4 regions of the Tardiphaga sp. 709 genome follow, and region 2 is predicted to be linked to each of the others. Evidence: riboswitches for the same ligand, from Rfam matches in the RefSeq annotation. Region 2 holds a riboswitch; each other region holds the start of a gene.

Region 1 (5,771 bases), 1.6 Mb from region 2:
TCTCGTCGGCCGCGATCCTGCAGGCCAATGGCTACAAGGGTCCCCGCGCGCTGTCGCCCGGCCAGTCGCTGATCATTCCGCGCCAGGGCGCTGCGGCAACTCCGGCCGTTGCTGCTGCTCCGAACAAACCTGCTGTCGGCGCGTCGACCACGCATTTTGTCAATCGCGGTGATACGCTGATGAGCATCTCGCGCCGGAACAACGTGTCGGTGGCCGAACTCGCACGCGCCAATGGTCTGGCGCCGACTGCCCAGTTGAAGCTCGGCTCCAAGATTACGATACCGGGGGCGCGTACGGCTTCTGCGGCTCCCGCGGCCGCGCCGCTTGCTGCGCCCGTCGCAGCCGTGACGGCCGCCCCGGTTGGCGCGGTTACGTCCGCTGCCGTGGCCCGTGTTGCTTCTGCCGAGCCCGCACAGAAGGCCCGTCTGGCAAGTGCCACGACGACGCCTGAAGAAACCGCGCCGGAATCGCCGACTAAAGCCGCTGACGCAACCGGCGCTTTGCCGACGTTCCGTTGGCCGGTGCGCGGCCGCGTGGTCACAGGCTATGGCGCCAAGACCAATGGCAAGTCCAACGACGGCATCAACGTCGCCGTGCCGGAAGGCACGCCGATCAAGGCTGCCGAAGATGGCGTCGTTGCCTATTCCGGCAACGAGCTGAAGGGTTACGGCAATCTGGTCCTCGTTCGTCACTCCAACGGCTACGTCACCGCATATGCCCATGCGAGTGAGCTGATGGTGAAGCGTGGCGAGACCATCAAGCGCGGTCAGGTGATCGGCAAGTCCGGCCAGTCTGGTGAGGTTACTTCGCCGCAGCTTCACTTCGAGATCCGCAAGGGCTCGTCGCCGGTCGATCCGCTGCAGTTCCTCAACGGGGCGTAAGCGCAATCCACGAAGTGTAGTTCGCATTTAAGCAAGCCCGGCCTCGTGCCGGGCTTGCTGCGTTTGATCTCGGGGCTACGGCCCACTCCAGCTCCGGAGTCTTCAACGCGCTGCTGCGAGTGGGCAGCTTGCGCACGCAAGCTCGGTTGACTGCCGCGCGATGTTGCCCATATGTGGACATGTCGTGGTTCTTCGGGAAGGTTTGCCCGAAGCTAAGAGGGAAGCCGGTGAGGCGTTAAGCCAAGGCCGGAGCTGCCCCCGCAACTGTAAGCGGTGAGCCGCTGTCCATTAAAGTCACTGAGACCTGCAAAGGTTTTGGGAAGGCCGGACAGCAGCATTGACCCGCGAGCCAGGAGACCTGCCTCGACAACATAAACGTCCTCGGGCGGGGTGTCCCGGTGGTGCGGTTGCGATTCCGCGACTGCCGTCGTGGAATCCAGACGTGTCACTTTGGCCTTTTGCCCCCAATCATTGGGGTTAAGCCATGTCTACTGTGTCAAAGTCTACTTCTTCCAAGTCTTCTGCCAAATCTACGTCCTCGCTTCCTGTTGCTACTTTGGGAACGCCACGGATCGGTCCGCGGCGTGAGCTCAAGATGGCGCTGGAAAGCTATTGGTCCGGTGCAATCGACGAGAATGCGCTGATCGATGTCGGCGTCGGGCTGCGTGCCGCAAACTGGGCACGTCAGAAGTCGCTCGGGATCACGGTTATGCCGTCGAACGACTTCTCATTCTACGATCAGGTACTCGATACCAGCGTCATGGTAGGCGCCATTCCGAAGGTCTATGGCTGGAAGGGAGGAGACGTTTCCTTCGCGACCTATTTTGCCATGGCGCGTGGATCACAAGGCGATGCGCATGACGAGGCCTGCACGCACGGCTCTCATACGCATGATACGTCGCAAGGCGTACCAGCACAGGAGATGACCAAATGGTTTGATACCAACTACCATTTCATGGTGCCTGAACTGGCGCAGGATCAGACCTTCAGTCTCGCATCGCGCAAGCCGATCAAGGAGTACGAGGAGGCGAGATCGCTGGGTTATCAGACACGACCTGTGCTGGTTGGGTCTGTGACCTATCTCAAACTGGCCAAGAGTATGGATGCTTCATTCGACCCGGTGACGCTGCTCGATCGATTGCTGCCCGTCTATGTCGAGGTACTCGGCGAACTGGCCGACAAAGGGGCCGAATGGGTGCAACTGGATGAGCCGTGTCTCGTGCTCGATCTCGATGCACTCGCCCGGCAAGCGCTGCAGCGGACCTACGCTGCCTTTGCAGAAGCGGTCCCGCAGCTCAGGATCATGCTAAACACTTACTTTGGCGAACTTGGCGATAACCTCGATCTGGCCCTGTCGCTTCCCGTCGCCGGACTTCATCTCGATCTGGTCCGTGGATCGGACCAGTTCGATGAAGTCGCTGCGAAGGCGCGGAAGGACATGATCCTCTCGCTCGGCGTGATCGATGGCCGCAATATCTGGCGGTCCGATCTGTCCAGCCTGCTTGATGGGCTGGAGCCCATGGTCGATCTGCTAGGGCGGGATCGCGTGGAACTCGCGCCGTCCTGTTCGCTGCTGCATGTGCCGATTGATCTGGGCCTTGAGAATGATCTCGATCCGGACGTCAAAAGTTGGCTGGCTTTCTCGGTCCAGAAGATGGAGGAGTTGGCCGCGCTCGGATCGGCGCTGGCTGGCAGCCGCGCGGATGTCGCTGCAACGCTTGCCGCGTCGGATGCCGCGGCGGCTGCGCGATTGGCATCGTCGAAGATCCACGATCTTGCTGTCGCCAAGCGTGTCGCCGCTGTTGATGCGACCATGCGACGTCGCGGCAATGACTTTGCCACACGTGCGGCCGATCAGCATCGACGCTTCAAGCTGCCGGCATTCCCGACAACGACCATCGGCTCGTTTCCGCAGACCACGGAAGTGAGAAACGCACGCGGAGCCCATGTCAGGGGTACACTCAGCGATGCCGCCTACAAGACGTTCCTGCAGAACCAGACGGCGAGGGCGGTTCGCTGGCAGGAGAATATCGGTCTCGACGTGCTGGTGCATGGCGAGTTCGAGCGCAACGACATGGTGCAGTATTTTGGCGAGCAACTTTCCGGCTTCGCCTTCACCAAGCATGGCTGGGTGCAGTCCTATGGCTCCCGCTATGTGCGGCCTCCCGTGCTGTTCGGAGACGTGTCCCGGCCGCATCCGATGACCGTCGAATGGTGGCAATATTCGCAGTCGCTCACCGAGAGGCCGATGAAGGCCATGCTGACGGGGCCCGTCACGATCCTGAACTGGTCGTTCGTGCGCGATGACATTCCCCGCGAAGTCGCGTGTCGCCAGATCGCACTCGCGATCCGCGATGAGGTGACGGATCTGGAGAAAGCTGGCGCCGGCATGATCCAGATCGACGAAGCGGCACTCCGCGAAGGGCTTCCGCTGCGCAAATCGGAATGGAAGTCCTATCTCGATTGGGCCGTGGAGAGCTTCCGCATCTGTTCGTCAGGCGTGCGGGATGACACGCAGATCCATACTCATATGTGTTACTCGGAGTTCAACGACATCATCGATGCGATCGGTGCCATGGATGCCGATGTGATCTCCATCGAAACGTCACGATCGAAGATGGAGCTGCTCGATGCGTTCAGGACCTACAAGTATCCGAACGAGATAGGTCCTGGGGTCTATGACATCCACTCGCCGCGGGTGCCTGAAACGCGCGACATGCTCGATCTGCTGAAGCTTGCACGGCAGCGGCTGGCGGACTCCCAGCTCTGGATCAATCCCGATTGCGGGCTGAAGACCCGGAAATGGGAGGAGGTGCGGCCTGCGCTCGTGAATATGGTCGCGGCAGCGCGTGAGTTGCGAAGCCTCGCCTAGGGCGAGTCGAATGCCGCCCCGTTGTCATGACGGGGCGGCATTTGCCTTTACTTTGTGGCGAGCTTCACGCCGAGACGGCCAGCGAGCTCCTGCACGAACTGCCAGGCCACGCGACCTGAGCGCGAGCCACGGGTGGTCGACCATTCCAATGCGTCTCGCTCCAGCTCGGCGGCGTCGGTCTTGAGGCCATAGTGGCTGCAATAGCCGCGCACCATGTCGAGATATTCGTCCTGGCTGCATTTGTGGAAGCCGAGCCAGAGGCCGAAACGATCCGACAGCGACACCTTCTCTTCGACCGCTTCGCCGGGATTGATGGCGGTCGAGCGTTCGTTCTCGATCATCTCGCGCGCCAGAAGATGGCGGCGGTTCGAGGTCGCATAGAGGATCACGTTGTCCGGCCGGCCTTCGATGCCGCCTTCCAATACGGCTTTCAGCGATTTGTAGGACGCATCGTTGCCGTCGAAAGAAAGATCATCGCAGAACACGATGAAATAAAAATCCGAGGCGCGGATCTGTTCCATCAGCGCCGGCAGGCTCTCGATGTCCTCGCGATGAATCTCGACCAGCTTGAGACGACCAGCGACGGACTTGCTGGCATTGACTGAGGCATGCGCGGCCTTGACCAGCGATGACTTGCCCATGCCGCGCGCGCCCCAGAGCAGCGCGTTGTTGGCCGGCAGGCCGTTGGCGAAGCGTCGGGTGTTCTCGATCAGGGTGTCGACCTGCTGGTTGATGCCCTGCAGCAGGCCGATATCGACCCTCGAGACCTTCGGCACCGGCGCAAGGCGGCCGTCGGGATGCCAGATAAAGGCTTCGGCGCTGCCCAGAGAATCAGCGTTGGACAACTTCGGCGCCGCCGCAGCCATGCCGGCGGCAATGGCCTCAAGGGCGAGCGCGATCCGCTCATCGATCTGGGCGGCGGCGGCTGGTCGCGGACGTTTTGCCGCGGTCGTGCGGACGGTCTTGGACGTGCGGGTCGCAGGGGCCTTTTTGGCAGGGCGGCGGCTTGTTTTATTGGGCTTTTTTGACATTTTTGACTTTCCTCGGCGCGCACCCATATCGAGCCCGGAACACATCCGCAAGCGGTACAAATCGCAGACAAATCAGAGGGTTTACCGGCGTTGCAATTGGGACGCCGGCCGCTATAGTCCGCGCGAATTTACCCAAACCGGCCGAACGCCGACGCGTCGCCGGTTTATTCCCCAGCGTTTACGAGGACTTCCCGATGTTCATTACCCCTGCGTTTGCCCAGGCTGCAGCCGGCGGCGACACCAACAGCATGCTGATGTCGCTGCTGCCTTTCGCGCTGATCTTCGTGATCATGTATTTCCTGATCCTGCGTCCGCAGCAGAAGAAGGTGAAGGACCACGCCGAGATGGTGAAGAACATCCGTCGTGGCGACACCATCGTCACCTCGGGCGGTTTGGTCGGCAAGGTCACCAAGGTGGTTGATGACGAGCAGGTTGAGTTCGAACTCGCCGAAGGCGTTCGCGTACGTCAGCTCCGCACGATGATCTCGGGCGTGCGCACCAAGGGTGAGCCCGCCAAGGAGAAGGCGGACAAGGCTGATGCCAAGGACGACGCGGCCGCGAGCTGATGCGTTTGCGCGTCGCCATTTCAAGAATCTGACGGATCATCTCGATGTTGTATTTCACGCGGTGGAAGGCGCTGGCGGTCATTCTGACGGCGCTCGTGGTCTGCCTGTGCGCGGTTCCGAATTTCTTCCCCGAAGCCACCGTGAAAACCTGGCCGAAATGGGCGCAGCGCCATCTGGTGCTGGGCCTCGACTTGCAGGGCGGCTCGCACATCCTGCTCGAAGTCGATGCCAATTCGGTCAAGAAGGACAAGCTCGATCAGGTGCGCGACGACGTCCGCCGCACGCTGCGTGATGCCAAGATCGTTTATACCGGTCTCGGCGTTCGCGGCGACAATGTCGAAGTCCGTATCACCAAGGACACCGAATATCAGACCGCGCTCAGCAAGCTGCGCGAACTGTCACAGCCGCTCGGCGGCCTGAT
Region 2 (5,771 bases):
GGTCGTGTTCTTCCTCTTCACCGTGATGACCGACGCGGGCGGCCATGTCGTCCTCGGCGGCGGCGTTGAGCCCGATCAGCACCGACGGTGCGAGATCACCCTTGGAGCGCACAATGCTGACACCCGGCCGCAGCACGGCTTTCAGCTTGGCTTCGATCTCGGCGAGCTTCTCTGGAGCGACGAGATCGCTTTTCGACAGCACCACAAGGTCGGCACAAGCGAGCTGGTCCTCGAACACTTCCTCGATCGGATCGTCGTGCTCGATACCCTCGTCCTTGGCGCGTTGCTCGGCAACGGCATCTTCGTCCAGCGTCACGCGCCCCTCGGACAAAGCCAGCGCATCGACAATGGTGACGACACCATCGACAGTGGCGCGGGTCTTTACCGCGGGCCATGCGAAGGCCTTCAGCAGCGGCTGCGGCAGCGCCAAACCGGACGTCTCGATGACGATGGCGTCGAGCGGACGTTCACGAGACAGCAGCTTGTCCATGGTCGGCACGAAATCGTCAGCGACCGTGCAGCAGATGCAGCCATTGGTGAGCTCGACGATATCGCCGGGCGCGCAGGCCTTTGCCGCGCATTCCTCGACAAGACCGCCATCGAAGCCGGCATCGCCGAATTCATTGACGATCACGGCGATGCGGCGGCCATCGGCCTGGGTCAGCAGCGAGCGCAGCAGCGTGGTCTTGCCGGCGCCGAGAAATCCGGTGAGGACGGTGACGGGAACGCGGGACATTCAATTCTCCTGGGAGCGCTTGAGCCAGAGCGGAAGCCCGGCTGCAATGAAAGCAACATTCGGCACGGCGGCCGCGATGATCTGGTTGAGCCGGCCTTGCGCATCGCGAAAGGCACGGCCGAGCGGCATCTCCGGCACGAGGCCGAGGCCGACTTCGTTGGACACGAACACGATCGGATAGCGCGAGACATCGAGAAAACGCACAAGGCGCTTGGCTTCAATCTCTGGATCGCGCTCGGCCAACATCAGATTCGACAGCCACAGTGTCAGGCAATCCACCAGCACAACGCGCCCGACCGTGGCCTCACGCGTCAGGGCATCGACCAGCGCGAGCGGCTCTTCCACGGTGATCCAGCCTTCACCGCGCTGCCTGCGATGCTGCGCGATGCGGGCGTGCATCTCTTTATCGCCGGCCGTCGCAGTGGCCAGATAGATTTTCGTCAGGCCGATGCCATCGACCAGCTTTTCGGCGAAGGACGACTTGCCCGAGCGCGCACCACCCAGCACCAACGTGGTGGAGGCCGCGGTCATTTTGGCGCACGCCCGTCTTCAGGCGACCAACGCAACGGCGGCACGCGCGCCACCATGCCCTTGCGCAGCACCTCGGCGCGTTCCCGCCAAGGCACCAGACCGTAGTCGGATTTCTGATAAGACTCCACGAAGGACACCAGCGCCGCGCTGCCGCTGTCGGTCTGCAGATCACCGAACAGGAATGTGTAGCCGTCGGGGCTTGTCACCGCGACCGTCGCCGGTCGCTTGCAGACGCTGAGGCATTGCACCGGACGCACCATCACGGCGGCATCGCCATCGCCGAGCGCGGCCTTCACGGCATCGAACATGTCCGGCCCGACGATCGTGCCGGTTTCGGCGGCCTTGCAGCTGATGCAAACGCTCACGACCACGGGACCAGCCGGCACGGGGCGCGGCGGTTCGACCGAAATTTGTTCGCCAGAGATATCGGCGCTGTCGTGATCCATTACATGCTCAGTTCACGCCCTCACGGGCTTACGAGCTTTGTTGGATCGCGCCGACAGCATTGCCGTCGGTTCGCTCCCGTCCGGTGCACCCCGCCCCGACGACGCCTCCAAAGCACAGTTCGTGATGGCAGGTCTCCTGGCTTGCGAGTCAAAGCCTGTTGCCGCCTTCCCAAGAATTCTGAAGAATTCCCAGTGGCACCGGCGCGGGCTCGTCGCTTACAGTTGCGGGGGCAGCGCCGGCCTCAAACCGGCTTCCCTATTCACCTTCCACGCGGAAGGACCATCGCAAAAGACGCTATCTGCCGGGTGCGCCGGGGTCAACCGCGCCGACGGACTGTCGCCCGGACCTGTTGACCTTGCAGGTCGTCTTGCGTCAGTTAGGCCGCGAAAAGGAACCTCATGTCCGCCCATTCCCAGCCCTTGTGGCAGCCGCCCGCCATTACGCCTGTTGACCCGCAGATCGCGGCAGGCATCCGTGCCGTCATCGACGGCAAGGCCAAGCCGCCGGGATCGCTGGGGAGAATCGAGGACCTGGCGCTGCAGCTCGGCATGATCCGGCATCCCGGCGAACCGCGCGGCGACAATGCCGTGCTGCTGGTATTTGCGGGGGATCACGGACTCGTGGCCGAAGGCGTGTCGCAATATCCGTCGGCGGTCACGGTTGCGATGGTGATGACCTATCTGGCCGGCCGCGCCACGGCCAATGCATTTGCCACGGCCAACAATATCGACGTCCGCGTGATCGACATCGGCGTCGCTGCGGAACTGCCTGTCCATCCGAAGTTAATCGACGCCAAGGTCCGCATGGGCACCGCCAACGCGGCGCGCGAACCTGCGATGACAGCAGAGCAAGCGGCGGATGCACTATCGCGCGGCTACCGGATCGCCGTCGGTGAGATCAAGGCCGGCGTCGACATCATCGCGCTCGGCGAGATGGGAATTGGCAATACGGCGTCCTCGGCATTGGTGGTTCATCGGCTCGCGCCGGCCCCCCTGGATGATTGTATCGGCATTGGTGCCGGGCAGGACGACGCGGGTATGGCGCGCAAGCGCGAGGCGATCACGAAGGCGGCTGCACGCAGCAACGCAACTGCGCCGCTGGATGTGCTTGCCGAATTCGGCGGACTGGAAATCGCAGGCATGGCCGGAGCGATCCTCGGCGCGGCCTCGCAACGGCGGCCGGTGATCATCGACGGCTTCATCTCCAGCGCCGCGGCATTACTTGCCGTTCGCCTGTCCCCGGCTGCACGCGACTACTGCGTCTTCGCACACCGCTCGGCCGAACGCGGCCATGACATCGTGCTGAACGCACTCGATGCGACGCCGCTACTCGATCTCGGCTTGCGGCTCGGTGAAGGCACCGGCGCGCTGCTTGCGGTGCCGCTGGTCCGTGCCGCCGCGCGCATGCTGACCGACGTTGCGAGCCTCGACGACGTGCTGGCCGGAAAGATCTAGATGAGACTGGATCCGCATCTCTTGAATGCGATCCGTTTCCTGACGGTGCTGCCGGTACCGGCAACTGGCGACGCGCAAGAGGCTGACTGGCTTGCGCGTGCAATGAAGTATTTTCCGATCGTCGGTGCCGGCATTGGCGCCGCATCCGCAATCGTGTTTCTCGTTGCCAGCGAATTCTGGTCACCGCTGATCGCGGCTTTGCTGGCGATTACAACAAGCATCGTCATCACCAGCGCCCTGCACGAAGATGGCCTGGCCGACACGGCCGACAGTTTCGGCGGCGGCTGGACCATCGAGAAGCGTCTTGCGATCATGAAGGACAGCCGCATCGGTACTTACGGCGCTCTGGCACTCGGCCTCGGCACGGCGCTGCGCATTGCGGCGCTCGCCATATTGCCGATGTGGGCAGGTGCGACAGCGCTGATCGCCGTCCACGCCGCAGCCCGCGCCATGCCGGCCCTTGTGATGAACCGCCTGCCCTACGGCGGCGATACCAGTGCGATGAAGGTCACTTACGCCGAAGCGCCCGTGCGGTTTGAGGAATCGTTGTTTGCACTTGTTGTGATCGTGCTTGCGGCGATCCCGCTGGCGCTCGTCTCGCTCGCCTCACTCGCTGCGGGTCTTCTGCTCGGCGCAGCGCTCGCCGCGTTGCTCGCACTCTGGTCGCGCCGTCTAATCGGTGGCTACACCGGCGACGTGCTCGGTGCCGTCGAGCAACTATTCGAGATCGGCTTTCTGCTTGGCGTCGCAGCCCTGATCAAATAGGCCAGCTCAACGGCAATCGATAGGGCTCACCTTCGAAGGCGTCAGCGCCGCGGCCGATGCACGCGATGGCTTCGACCATGCGGCCTTTGCGGCCAAGCTGTTCGTCGGCCAATTGCACCATCAATTTGTTCGGAGTCACATAGGGCGAACGTTTGCGTAGTTCATCTGCAATTGCCGCCTCATAGCCAGGATTGCGATCGCAGGCGATGGCGTAAGCCGCAGCGCTGGAACGGCTGATGCCGGCCCAGCAATGAATGAGCATCGGGCGATCAGCGATGCTGCCGCGGCCAAATTGAAGAATGGCATCCACGACGTCGGCATCGGGCGCGATCAGGTCCGGCGTCACTTCAACGATATCGTGAAAGGTCAGCTCCACATGACGCTCACGCGCCAACCCGCTCCAGTCGCGCTCGCTCGTTGTGGGCGACAGAAGGGTCAGCAGATCGAAGGACGGCAGCAAATCTGCCACAGCAGCAAGGCCCCCGAGCGAGCTCACATAGATCATTCGAACACCCTGCTCGCTGTTGTCATGTCCTTCCTCTCACCCACGGCGAATGGACCATCTTCAACCTCATGCCGCTGCGATGTCGATGATGCAAGGTCGGTTTCATAATACCACCCCCGACCTTTTCGCACTTGCACCATCGCAATCCGAGGAAAATACACCAATCGGAACAATCGGTTACTATCTCGAACTTTCAGCAGCCGAGGCAGGCCAATCTTAAAGAAGTTGCGATAGGTATCTAACTCACGAGTGCAGAGTCCAGGACGGTACGATGCTGAACTACTTCGAAATGGCGGCATCACAAATCGGAACGATCTTCCGGGTGCCGCGCGAAAACCCCGAACTGGTGGAAGCAAAACTCGCTGCCTTCACCCGTCAGGTGCCGATGATGTATGCACTGGTGGTCGTCAACACGACGGCACTTGCGATCACCTTTTATGGTACGGCGCCACATCTGCTTACCGTCTATCTCCCCGCTGCATTCGATGCAATTTGTGTGATCCGGATACTGAGCTGGCTGAGAGCGCGGCACACCACGCTGTCACTCAACAAGGCCGTAGAAAAGCTCACCGGCTCCATCATCTTTGCAGGCATTCTCGGCGTCGCGTTCACTGCCTGGAGCCTCAGCCTGTTTCCCTATGGCGACGCCTATAGCAAAAGCCACGTTGCGTTCTTTATGGCCGTGACATCGATCGGCTGCGGCTTCTGCCTCATGCATCTGCGCGCGGCAGCGCTGATCGTGATGGCGCTGGTTGTCGTGCCCTTCGCGTTCTTTTTCGGCTCCAGCGACAATGTGGTCTTCGTCTCCATCGCCTTCAACTTCGTCGTGGTTATCGGGGCCGTTCTCTTCATGCTGCTCGGCAATTACTCCGACTTCGAGAAGCGGGTGAATTCGGAGAAGGCGCTGCGTATCAAGCAGGCTGAACTGCAGGTGCTGAGCGACAAGAATTTCCGGAATTCAAATATCGACAGCCTCACCGGTCTCCCCAATCGCCGGAACTTCTTTGCCGAGCTCGAGCGCGGCATTGTCAACACTGAGCACAGTAGCGGCGGCCTGCTGCTCGGTATCCTGGATCTTGACGGCTTCAAGCCTATCAACGACATCCATGGGCACCACACGGGTGATCGCTTGCTCGTCGAAGTCGCAGACAGACTGCGCGCACATCTCGCCCCTCACGTGTTTCTGGGCAGACTGGGCGGCGACGAATTCGTCATGTTCAGCGACCAATTGCTCGACCCGGATGCAATTGTTGAGGCGGAAGAGAGCATCGAGAACCTATTCGACATCCCGTTCGAGATTGATGACATTACAGTAAGCATCAGCTGCTCGATC
Region 3 (5,771 bases), 2.1 Mb from region 2:
TCGATGCGGTTGACGTCGAAGCCTGCCACGAAGGTGTTGACCATGCCGAACAGATGGCCCTGGAAGGTGGCGTCCATGCGGTCGCCGATCTGCTGCTGCTGGTGGAAGATTTCGAAATAGTCGCTGCGATCGATCAGGCCGGTGCCGGAGTTGAAGCCGTAGATCTCGACCTCCTTCCAGTGGCGCTTCGCATACATGTAATAGAGCGTGTTGCGCAGGGTGATGCCGTCACTGACCTGCCACTCGGTCTTTACCTGGCTCCAGCTGTCCTGATAGCGAATGTTGCTGTCGCTGACATTGTAGTTCTTGAAGCGGATCGCCTCATTGAGCTGGCCATTGATCAGCGGCGTGCCGAAATATTTTGACGGATGGCGGTCGCCATAGTCGGTGGAGAGCGTCCAGGTGATGTCCTCGGTCTGCTTGATCTGCACCGCGGCGTGCAGCGCGATGTTCGAGGTGTTGTCGCGATCGACCCAGCCATCGGACGCGTTGCCGGTGACGGCGATGCGATAGGCAACGTCCTTGCTGACCGGACCGCCGCTATCGAGGGCGATGCGGCGCGTCATGTTGCTGTCGAGCGAGATTTCAGCCTGGTTGCGTGGCACCCAGAGCGGCAATTTCGAAATCACGTTGATGGCGCCGCCGATAGCGCCTTCGCCATACATGACGGAGGCCGGGCCGCGCAGTACTTCGATCTTCTCGGCGGTCCAGGTGTCGAAGGGGAAGTTCACCGTGCCGGAGCCGACATAGAGGCGCGTGCCGTCATAAAGCGAAGTGACGGAGCCACTTCCGGCGAAGCCGCGGGTGCTGAAAGCGATGCCGCCATTGCCGGGTTCGCCGATGGCCGTAAAGCCGGTAGCATTCTGCGTGACGGCATCGACCACGTTCTGCTGGCCGCGTTCGGCCATAGTCTCGGCGGAGATCACTTCGACGCTGGCCGGCGTCTGCAGGCGCGTGAGGCCGAGGCGGCTGCCCGTGGATGTCGTGCCGGTGAGGTTGAGCGTCGGCGCTGCGAAGACAGGGCCTGTCGGCGTGGCAACCGGCGCGCCGGTATTGGCGGCGACATTGCGCTGCTGCCGCGAGCGCGCAGCGCGCGATGCAGTGCCGTTCGTGGCGCGGCGTGCCCGCTGAGGCGTCGCTGACGGCTGAACTACAACAGGATCGAGCGTCTGGCTGGGCTGTGCAGCTTGTGCCCAGCTTTCACTCGGACACAACAAGCAGGAGAGAGCAATAGAATAAAGAAAGGGCGTATGTCGCTTCAATGCGACTGGAGAAACGGAGGTCATGAACAGGACTCGCGGTTACGTGGCACGTCACCGCAAACCAAGTCGCCCCGCCGCTTTCAAACAGGCAGTGTGACTTCCACCAGGACACCCCGCCCAATGTGCTCGCGTGTGACCACGACTGGCGGCAGGTCTCCTGGCTCGCGGGTCAGTGCCTGTCGCCGCCTTCCCAGGTGAATACCCAGTGGCTCTTGGCGCAGGCTCGCCGCTTACAGTTGCGGGGGCAGCCGCGGAATCGGGGGATCCCCCTCACCGCATTCCCTTTTGATCCCCGAAGGGGAACCGTCGCATTCACGTTAAGGTGAAATTTCCAAATGTGTCAATCAAGCTGCCAGTCATTCGCAGCTTGCTTTGGCGGGTGTTGATATTGCGCATCACCTGTCATCGCAGCGTCAAGCGATCTGCCTAGAGCCACTGGTGCCAGAGCCAGGATCAGGAGTTCGCCATGGCACTACGTTTATCCCGTCGCCGCTTCCTCGCGCACTCAGCCGTAACAGGCGCAAGCTTCCTGGCGATGCCTTACCTCAGCCGCGCGCAGGATCGTCCGGTCGTGTCGCATGGCGTGCAGTCCGGCGATGTCGGGACGAGCAGCGGCATGATCTGGTCGCGCGCCGATCGCCCGGCGCAGATGATGGTGGAAGTCGCCACGACCGAATCCTTCAGCAATGTGCGCATGTTGCCGGTTATCACGGCGCTGCCCGAGAGCGATTTCACGGCGAAGCTGTTGCTCGATAATCTGCCCGCGGGACAGGACATCTTCTACCGCGTCAAATTCCGCGATCTGTCGCATCCCGAAATCGTCAGCGAACCTGTGATCGGCCGCTTTCGCACCGCGCCGGCCGATCGCCGCGATGTATCCTTTGTCTGGGGCGGCGATGTCGCCGGGCAGGGCTGGGGCATCAATGCCGAGGATGGCGGCATGGTCACCTTCGCCACCATGCGCAAGCACAACCCGGATTTCCTGATCCATTCCGGCGATACGATTTATGCTGACGGTCCGATCCTGCCCGAAGTGAAATTGCCGGATGGCACGATCTGGAAAAACACCATAACCGTGCCGGAGAAGGCGAAGGTCGCCGAAACGCTCGATGAATTCCGCGCCGCGCACAAATACAATCTGCTCGACGACAATGTCCGCGCATTCAATGCGCAAGTGCCGATCTTCGGCCAGTGGGACGATCACGAGGTCACCAACAACTGGTCGCTCTCGAAGCAGTTGCCGGCGTCCTACAAGGAGCGCGACATCACGCTGCTGGCTGCGCGCGGCGCGCGTGCCTTTCACGAGATGTATCCGATCTCGATCAATCCGGCCGAACCCGGCCGCGTCTATCGCACGCTCAATTACGGCCCGCATCTCGATGTCTTTATGCTGGACGAGCGCAGCTATCGCGGGCCCAACGGCCCGAACCTGCAGGCGAGCTATGGTCCCGACGCATATTTCATCGGCCCGGAGCAGATGGCCTGGCTGAAGCGCGCCTTGATCGCATCGAAGGCGACCTGGAAGGTCATCGCCGCCGACATGCCGATCGGCCTCGTCGTCTATGACAACGCTGCCGACAAAACCGGCTCTGAGGCCATCGCGCAGGGCGACGGACCGGTGCGGGGCCGCGAGCTGGAAATTGCCGATATCCTGCGCTTCATCAAATCGGCCGGTATCCGCAACACGGTCTGGCTGACCGCCGACGTGCATTACACGGCGGCGCATTATTACAATCCCGACAAGGCGCAGTTTCAGGATTTCGAGCCGTTCTGGGAGTTCGTTTCGGGCCCGTTTCACGCCGGAACTTTTGGGCCGGCGGCGCTCGACGATACCTTCGGTCCTGAGGTCCGTTTCGTGAAGGCGCCGGGGCCCGATAAGCAGAATTTGCCCCCGTCGGCAGGCATGCAGTTCTTCGGCCACGTCAAAATCGACGGCCAAAGCGGCCAAATGACCGTTACCTTGCGAGATCGGGCCGATATGGCCCTTTGGGCCACGGTTCTGGACCCGAAATTGGGCTAACCATTTGGCAGATTCGCATTGTTTTTCGGCGATTTTCCCCTATATTGCGCCGCAACGCGTCCGAGTACCCGGCCCCTTCTGGCCGGGTTTGCTTTTGGAGGGATTGCCCCAGCGCGTTTTCAGACGAGGCAGTTATCGAACGCGCTCGAGCGCAAGGCTGAGGCCTTTTGTCGAGCATGTCTTGTTGAACCCGCTCAAGGGCACCCAGACCGTAACCAGAAGAAGACCTATGAACCTTCGCAACATTGCTATCATCGCCCACGTTGACCACGGCAAAACGACTCTCGTCGACAAGCTGCTGCAACAGTCGGGCACCTACCGCGACAATCAGCGCGTCCAGGAACGCGCGATGGATTCGAACGACATCGAAAAAGAGCGCGGCATCACCATTCTCGCCAAGTGCACCTCGGTGCTGTGGGATGAGGTCCAGATCAACATCGTCGACACCCCGGGCCATGCCGACTTCGGCGGCGAAGTTGAACGCATCCTGTCGATGGTCGATGGCGTGATCGTGCTTGTCGACGCTGCTGAAGGCCCGATGCCGCAGACCAAGTTCGTGGTCGGAAAGGCGTTGAAGCTCGGCCTCAAGCCGATCGTCGCCATCAACAAGGTCGACCGTCAGGACGCCCGCATCACCGAAGTCGTCAACGAAGTGTTCGACCTGTTTGCAGCGCTTGACGCCACCGACGACCAGCTCGACTTCCCGATTCTGTACGGATCGGGCCGCAACGGCTGGATGGCCGACAGCCCGGACGCGTCGCATGACGTCGGCATGAAGCCGCTGTTCGATCTCGTCATCAAGCATGTCGCGCCGCCGGTGGTGGAAGAAGGTGCGTTCCGCATGCTCGGCACCATCCTCGAAGCCAACCCCTATCTCGGCCGGATCATCACCGGCCGTATCTCGGCGGGCTCGGTCAAGCCGAACCAGAGCGTGAAGGTGCTGTCGCGCGACGGCAAGGTTGTTGAAACCGGCCGTATCACCAAGATCCTGGCGTTCCGTGGTCTTGAGCGTCAGCCGGTTGAGCTCGCCGAAGCCGGTGACATCGTCGCCATCGCCGGCCTGCCCAAGGGCACTGTCGCCGACACCTTCTGCGATCCGTCGGTTGAAATTCCGATCCAGGCGCAGCCGATCGATCCGCCGACCGTGTCGATGTCCTTCATCGTCAACAATTCGCCGCTCGCCGGCACCGAAGGCGACAAGGTCACCAGCCGTCTGATCCGCGACCGCCTGCTGCGCGAAGCCGAAGGTAATGTCGCGCTCAAGGTCGTCGAATCTGCCGATCGCGACGCGATGGAAGTGTCGGGCCGCGGCGAATTGCAGCTCGCGATCCTGATCGAGAACATGCGCCGCGAAGGCTTTGAGCTTTCGGTGTCGCGTCCGCGCGTGGTTCTCACCAAGGACGAGAACGGCAACACGCTGGAGCCGGTCGAAGAAGTCGTCATCGACGTCGATGAGGAATTCTCCGGCGTCGTCGTTCAGAAGATGAGCGAACGCAAGGCCGAGATGATCGAGATGCGTCCGTCGGGCGGCAACCGCCTGCGTCTGGTTTTCTACGCGCCGACCCGCGGCCTGATCGGCTATCAGGGCGAACTCATGACCGATACCAAGGGTACCGCGATCATGAACCGCCTGTTCCACGACTACCTGCCCTATAAGGGCGAGATCGCCGGCCGCCGCAACGGCGTGTTGATCTCCAACGACCAGGGCGAAGCGGTTGCCTATGCCATGTTCAAGCTGGAAGATCGCGGCCCGATGATGATCGAGCCGGGCTGGAAGGTCTATAAGGGCATGATCATCGGCGAGCACACCCGCGAGAACGATCTCGAACTCAACGTTCTCAAGGGCAAGCAGCTCTCCAACATCCGCACCACGTCGAAGGACGAAGCGGTGCGTTTGACGCCGCCGATCCGCATGACCCTCGAAAAGGCGCTCGCCTATATCGAGAGCGACGAGCTGGTCGAGATCACCCCGAAGTCGATCCGCCTGCGCAAGAAGCATCTCGATGCCAACGACCGCAAGCGCGCCGAAAAGACCAAGGAAGTGATCGCGTAAGCGACGAGCTTTCTTTGGCGAGTTACGAAATGCCCGGCGAGAGCCGGGCATTTTTTGTTTGGCACTGTCATTCCGGGGCGCACGCGCATCTTTGCGCGGGCGAACCCGGAATCCCGACATGGTTGAACACTTCGGGATTCCGGGCTCGTGCCCTCAGCTGCGCTGAGCGCCCGCCCCGGAATGACAAGCTCTATGGTTAGACCTTCGGCGCCCCGACCTGCTTCAACGGATCGGCCTTCGCAAACGCCTCCATCGCCTCGCAGGCGGCGACGATGCGGTCGATGGTCGGGATGCCCGCAATTTCGATCTTCAGCACCTTCATGGTTGCGGTGATGCTGAGCAGGCAGATATCGGCGATGGTCACCTCGTCGCCATGACAGAAGCGGCCGGTGACGGGCTCGCTGGCGAGGCGCTTTTCCACGGCGGCGAGGCCCGT
Region 4 (5,771 bases), 3.1 Mb from region 2:
CTTCGGTGGGCATCCAATGATTGTTGCAGCCGGCGAGATACTTCTCCCACGCCCACTTGTATTTCAGCGGCAGCAGCTGATTGACGTCGGCGCGGCAGTTGATCATGCGCTTCTCGTCCACCGAGACGCGGCCGCCGGAGCGATCGATGGTGCCGAGGCCGGTTTGATCGATGGATGTTTCAGGGAGCGGGATGAAGGCGGGCGCCTTGGGGGCGGATGAGGTATCGGACCAGTCGAGCATGGGTGTTCCTTTGAATTCTGTGTCGGCTCTCATGGTGAGGAGCCCGCTTCTTCAGCGGGCATCTCGAACCATGAGTGTGTCGTCACTCATCCTTCGAGACGCGGCCAAGAGGCCGCTCCTCAGGATGAGGACTGTGTATGGTGCAGCAAGCCTTACTGGCACGCCTCACATTCGGGATTGTCGATCGAACAGGCCATTGCGACGTTCAGCTCGGGCGCTGTCACGGCGGACGGCTGAACGAGAATCGGCGCACCGGCCGCTTTCGCTGTCGCCACCGTCGCTGACACAGCATTGAGCTTGCCGTCCGTACCCTTCAGTGTCGATTTCTCCACATGCGTCGCACTGCGCGAGCGCAGGTAGTAGGTCGTCTTCAATCCCAGCGTCCAGGCCAGGCGATAGAGCTGGTCCAGCTTCTTGCCGGATGGATTGGCAATGTAGAGATTGAGCGACTGCGCCTGATCGATCCATTTCTGCCGGCGCGAAGCCGCCTCGATCAGCCACGCGCTGTCGATCTCGAACGAGGTCGCATACAGCGCCTTGAGATCGTCCGGCACGCGGTCAATCGATCCGACGCTACCGTCGAAATATTTGAGGTCGGAGACCATCACCTCGTCCCACAGGCCCCTCTTTTTCAGATCGCGCACAAGGAAGGCGTTCACCACCGTGAAATCGCCGGACATATTCGATTTGACATAGAGGTTCTGATAGGCCGGCTCGATCGACTGGGCGACGCCGCAGATATTCGAGATCGTCGCCGTCGGCGCGATCGCCATCACATTGGAATTGCGCATGCCGGTGTCCTTGACCCGTGCACGCAGGCTATTCCAGTCGAGTGTAGTGGATCGATCCATCTGCACACCACCGCGGGCCTCCGCAAGTATCTCGATGGAGTCGATCGGCAGGATGCCGCGGCTCCACAGCGATCCGTCGAAGGACGGATAGCGGCCGCGCTCGCCGGCAAGATCGACCGACGCCGAGATCGAATGGAAGGCAATCGCCTCCATGCTGGTATCTGCAAAGGCCACCGCCGCATCGGACGCCATCGCGATGCCCTGCACCTGCAGTGCATCCTGAAAGCCCATCAAGCCGAGACCGACCGGACGATGCCTGAGGTTCGAGCGGCGTGCTTCCGGGATGGTGTAGAAATTGATGTCGATGACGTTGTCGAGCATCCGCATCGCCGTGGTCACGGTGCGCTTGAGCTGCGCATGATCGAGACCATCCTTGCCGATGTGATTGAGGAGATTGACCGAACCGAGATTGCAGACTGCGACTTCGTCATCGGACGTATTCAGCGTGATCTCGGTGCAGAGATTCGACGAGTGAATGACGCCAGCATGCTGCTGCGGCGAGCGCAGGTTGCAGGGATCCTTGAAGGTGATCCAGGGATGGCCGGTCTCGAACACCATGGTCAGCATGCGACGCCACAGATCGGTGGCCCGCACCTTCTTGAACACGCGGATTTCACCGCGCGCCGCCTTCTCTTCATAAGCGGCATAGCGCTCGGCAAAGGGCTTGCCGTAGAGATCATGTAGTTCCGGCGTCTCGTCCGGCGAGAACAGCGTCCATTCGCCATCAGCCTCGACGCGTTGCATGAACAGATCCGGCACCCAGTTGGCGGTGTTCATGTCGTGGGTGCGGCGGCGGTCGTCGCCGGTGTTCTTGCGGAGATCGAGGAATTCTTCGATGTCGATGTGCCAGGTCTCGAGATAGGCGCAGACCGCGCCCTTGCGCTTGCCGCCCTGATTGACGGCGATGGCCGTATCGTTGGCGACCTTGAGGAATGGCACCACGCCCTGGCTCTCGCCGTTGGTGCCCTTGATGTGGGCACCGAGGCCGCGCACGCGGGTCCAGTCATTACCGAGACCACCGGAATATTTCGCCAGCAGCGCATTGTCCTTCACCGACTTGAAGATGCCGTCGAGATCGTCGGCTACGGTCGTGAGGAAGCAGGACGACAGCTGCGGACGCAGCGTGCCCGAATTGAACAGCGTCGGCGTCGAGGCCATGAAGTCGAACGACGACAGCAGATTATAGAATTCGATGGCGCGGGCTTCGCGGTCGATCTCGCGTAGCGCGAGGCCCATGGCTACGCGCATGAAGAAGGCCTGGGGCAGTTCGATGCGATTGCCCTGCACATGCAGGAAGTAGCGGTCATAGAGCGTCTGCAGGCCCAGGAACTGGAACTGAAGGTCCCCTTCCGGCTTCAGCGCGGCAGCGATTCGCTTGAGATCGAAGCGCGCGAGTTCGGGATCGAGCAGCTCCGCCGCAATGCCGGTCTTGATATAGGCGCTGAAATATTCGGCGTAACGCGTCGTCATATCGGCCTGTGACGCGTGGGTCGGGCTGCCGTGAACGAAGGACAGAACTTCGGTGCGCAGCTTGTCGAGGAGCAGGCGGGCGCTGACAAAGGTGTAGTTCGGCTCCTGCTCCACCAGCGTGCGCGCGGCCATGATGCCGGCCAGTGCCAGTTCATCCAGCGTGATGCCGTCATAGAGATTGCGGCGGGTTTCCTCGAGCACCGGGGCGGCATCGACTCCGTCGAGACCGGCGCAGGCCTCGTTGACGATCAGCGCCAGACGCGCCGAATCGAGCGGCGCACGGGTGCCGTTGGCGAGCGTGACATGCAGCACCGGTGCGGTGGAGACGAGCGCCGGCTTGGCGGCCAGTTCCTCGGCGCGGGTCCGCGCGCGTTCTTCGCGATACAGCACATAGGCGCGGGCCACCTTGTGGTGCTCGCTGCGCATCAGCGCCAGTTCCACCTGATCCTGGACGTCCTCGATATGGAAGGTGCGGCCTTCACCGACGCGGCGCGTCAGCGCCGCCACGACTTCGCCGGTCAGTTGTTCCACCGCCTCATGGACGCGGCGCGACGCCGCTGCCGTGTGGCCCTCGACCGCAAGGAAAGCCTTGGTCATGGCCACGGAAATCTTGCTGCCGTCGAAGGGAGATACGGTGCCGTTGCGCCGGATGATCTGCATTGAGGGTTCGCGCGCAGGCGCAGCGAGCGTTTCCGGCGACAGTTGAATCAGCGGCGCATGAGCCGCATCGCGTCCGTTGGACAAAACAGAAGATGAAGTAGGCATCGGCAAGACCCCGTGTGATGCATCAAGCAATGGGGGCTGGGGCCGAAAGGACGCTGCAAAATACACGGCGGAGATCCGCCGGCATTGCCTGCAAGCGACCGCTGGGACACCCCGCCCATGGACGTTCTGGTGTCGCGGCAGGTCTCCTGGCTCGCAGGTCAATGTCTGTTTCAGCCTTCCCGATGCTTGCGCATCAGTGACTTCAATCGAAACAGACTCACTGCTTACAGTTGCGGGGGCAGCGCCGGAATATGACGCAAAACAACGTCTTTACCGGCTTCCCTCTTAGCCACCAAGTCTTGCGACAGGGCGGACCGTGACGTCTACATTTGGTGTGACCTGCGGTGAAGTGTCAAGCGAGCATTGGCGCCGAACGCAACAAATTCGGTAGGGCTGTTGGTTCAGTGGACAACCGCTTGCGTGGCGGAAACCGCGGGGTCGTTGGCCGTTTCTGAACGATGCGATTCGTTGTCCGAAAGGACCGTGAGGCGCAAAACACCGTCATCAACCGATGGAGGATGCGATGCGCAACCTGGTAACGACCACTGAGAGGATCAAACTCAACGCTTTCGTCGAGCATCCGGGCGCACTCGCGGCGTTCGAGACGACGGAGCAGACCGCCCGGCGCCGGCTCGACGAGATGCTGAACGAGGCGCTGATGGACAGCTTCCCCGCCAGCGATCCGATTTCTTCGCTGCAACTCGCCTGAGCAGAATCAGACCGCGCGAAAGCTGGCCCGATACTGGCTGGGCGTCAGGCCGAGCCGTCGTACGACCACCTGACGCATATGTTCGGCGGTGGTGAAACCGGATTCATAAGCCACGACTTTCAGCGGCAGATCGCTGCCTTCGAGGCGGTTACGCGCCGTGTCGATCCTAGCGCCTTCGACAAAATCCGCCGGAGTCATCCTTGTTTCCTGCTTGAATGTCCGCGCGAAAGTCCGCGCGCTCATGCCCGCCACATCGGCCAGTTCGTCCACGCTGTGCGCATCGCGCAGATGGGCCATCACATGGGCATGAACTCGCGCGATCGGCGAGCCCGACTCGGCCGGCGGCACCAGATAGGGACTGAATTGCGACTGACCACCCTGGCGCTGCGCGACAACGACAAGACGCTTGGCCACGGCCAGCGCGACCTCCGCGCCATGATCTTCCTGGACCAGAGCAAGACCCAGATCGATGCCTGCGGTGACGCCGGCCGACGTCACCAGGGCGCCGTCACGACTATAGATGCGGTCGAACTCCACATGCGCTTTGGGGAAACGCAGCGCCAATAGCGGCGCATTCTGCCAGTGTGTCGTCACCGTCTTGTCGTCGAGCAAGCCTGCATGGCCGAGCGCGAATGCCCCGGTGCACACCGAACCATAACGCTCCGCATGGAGCGCCGCATTGGCCAGCCACTGTGTAAGCTGCGGATCGGCTTCAGCCGTCGGCAGCCCTGGCCCGCCGGCCATCAGAACCAGATCCCAGGGTTTGTCCGCGTCACTGAACGTCAGATCAGCGGACATCCTCAGGCCGTTCGATGCACGCAGCGGCGCGCAGTCTGCAGCGACAAGTGTGATGTCGTAGCCGTCGCCCGGCGCGACGAAGCCATTGGCCTCCATGAACACATCGAGCGGACCGGCCACATCCAGCGACTGGACGCCGGGGAATATCGCGAGGGCAACGCTCTTCATGGTGAGGCTTCATTCCAATGGCGAGGACAGGCCCAGGTCATTCTGAACAGATAGTCGTCTTGCGGCAGGAAATCACGGGTGAATGGCAGTCTCGAAGGTGGCCGGGCGATTGAGGATACAACGCGCCGGGGCGACAAGGGTGGATGACAATCCAGATTGCAAGGAGCATCCCATGAGCAAGACCATAGCCGGCATCAAAGTGCCAGACAGCGCCCTCGCCCGCCAAATCGATCAACTGGTGCGCGATACCGAAAGCGATCTTCTGTATCATCACTCCAATCGGGTTTTCCTGTTCGGCGCGCTCGCCGGGCAGCGCAAGGGTCTCAAGGTCGATTCCGAGTTACTTTATGTCGGCGCGATGTTTCACGACATGGGCCTGCAGGCGCCTTATGCGAGCAAGGAGGAACGCTTCGAGGTCGATGGCGCGAATGCTGCCGCGGACTTTCTACGCAACCACAGGATTGATGAGCGCGACATCGACGATGTCTGGGACGCCATCGCGCTTCACACGACACCGGGCATTCCCAAGCACAAGCGGCCCGTGGTGGCGCTCGTGACAGCGGGTGTCGAGATGGATGTGCTGGGTCTTGAGTACGACGCCTTCACCGATCATCAGCGCCACGAAGTGTGTGCCTGCCATCCGCGCGGCCATGACTTCAAGAACGGCATCATCGATGCATTCGCTGCAGGGACGATCCACAAGCCCGAGACCACCTTCGGCAACGTCAAGGCCGACGTGCTCGACCTCCGCGACCCCACTTACAAGCGC

Evidence for each region. A riboswitch is a leader RNA that binds a small molecule or an ion and turns the genes downstream of it on or off. The one in region 2 is predicted to bind cobalamin.
Region 1: another riboswitch for cobalamin. It lies ahead of metE (5-methyltetrahydropteroyltriglutamate--homocysteine S-methyltransferase); the one in region 2 lies ahead of RSO67_RS08745 (DUF1636 domain-containing protein).
Region 3: another riboswitch for cobalamin. It lies ahead of RSO67_RS18795 (TonB-dependent siderophore receptor); the one in region 2 lies ahead of RSO67_RS08745 (DUF1636 domain-containing protein).
Region 4: another riboswitch for cobalamin. It lies ahead of RSO67_RS23260 (ribonucleoside-diphosphate reductase subunit alpha); the one in region 2 lies ahead of RSO67_RS08745 (DUF1636 domain-containing protein).

The regions. Positions count from the first base shown of each region.
Region 1 is NZ_CP135529.1:144,799-150,569, forward strand. Features, by position in the region: gene RSO67_RS00725 (peptidoglycan DD-metalloendopeptidase family protein) at 1-881, shown strand, start outside; cobalamin riboswitch at 1,050-1,262, shown strand; gene metE (5-methyltetrahydropteroyltriglutamate--homocysteine S-methyltransferase) at 1,366-3,753, shown strand; gene RSO67_RS00735 (ATP-binding protein) at 3,801-4,784, opposite strand; gene yajC (preprotein translocase subunit YajC) at 4,979-5,350, shown strand; gene secD (protein translocase subunit SecD) at 5,395-5,771, shown strand, end outside.
Region 2 is NZ_CP135529.1:1,725,015-1,730,785, forward strand. Features, by position in the region: gene cobW (cobalamin biosynthesis protein CobW) at 1-736, opposite strand, end outside; gene cobU (bifunctional adenosylcobinamide kinase/adenosylcobinamide-phosphate guanylyltransferase) at 737-1,267, opposite strand; gene RSO67_RS08745 (DUF1636 domain-containing protein) at 1,264-1,713, opposite strand; cobalamin riboswitch at 1,822-2,013, opposite strand; gene cobT (nicotinate-nucleotide--dimethylbenzimidazole phosphoribosyltransferase) at 2,113-3,168, shown strand; gene cobS (adenosylcobinamide-GDP ribazoletransferase) at 3,169-3,933, shown strand; gene RSO67_RS08760 (tyrosine protein phosphatase) at 3,926-4,438, opposite strand; gene RSO67_RS08765 (putative bifunctional diguanylate cyclase/phosphodiesterase) at 4,710-5,771, shown strand, end outside.
Region 3 is NZ_CP135529.1:3,841,153-3,846,923, forward strand. Features, by position in the region: gene RSO67_RS18795 (TonB-dependent siderophore receptor) at 1-1,286, opposite strand, end outside; cobalamin riboswitch at 1,392-1,585, opposite strand; gene RSO67_RS18800 (alkaline phosphatase D family protein) at 1,729-3,282, shown strand; gene typA (translational GTPase TypA) at 3,512-5,335, shown strand; gene maiA (maleylacetoacetate isomerase) at 5,532-5,771, opposite strand, start outside.
Region 4 is NZ_CP135529.1:4,792,432-4,798,202, reverse strand. Features, by position in the region: gene RSO67_RS23265 (ribonucleotide-diphosphate reductase subunit beta) at 1-241, opposite strand, end outside; gene RSO67_RS23260 (ribonucleoside-diphosphate reductase subunit alpha) at 394-3,327, opposite strand; cobalamin riboswitch at 3,446-3,661, opposite strand; gene RSO67_RS23255 (hypothetical protein) at 3,851-4,036, shown strand; gene RSO67_RS23250 (GlxA family transcriptional regulator) at 4,043-5,002, opposite strand; gene RSO67_RS23245 (HD domain-containing protein) at 5,175-5,771, shown strand, end outside.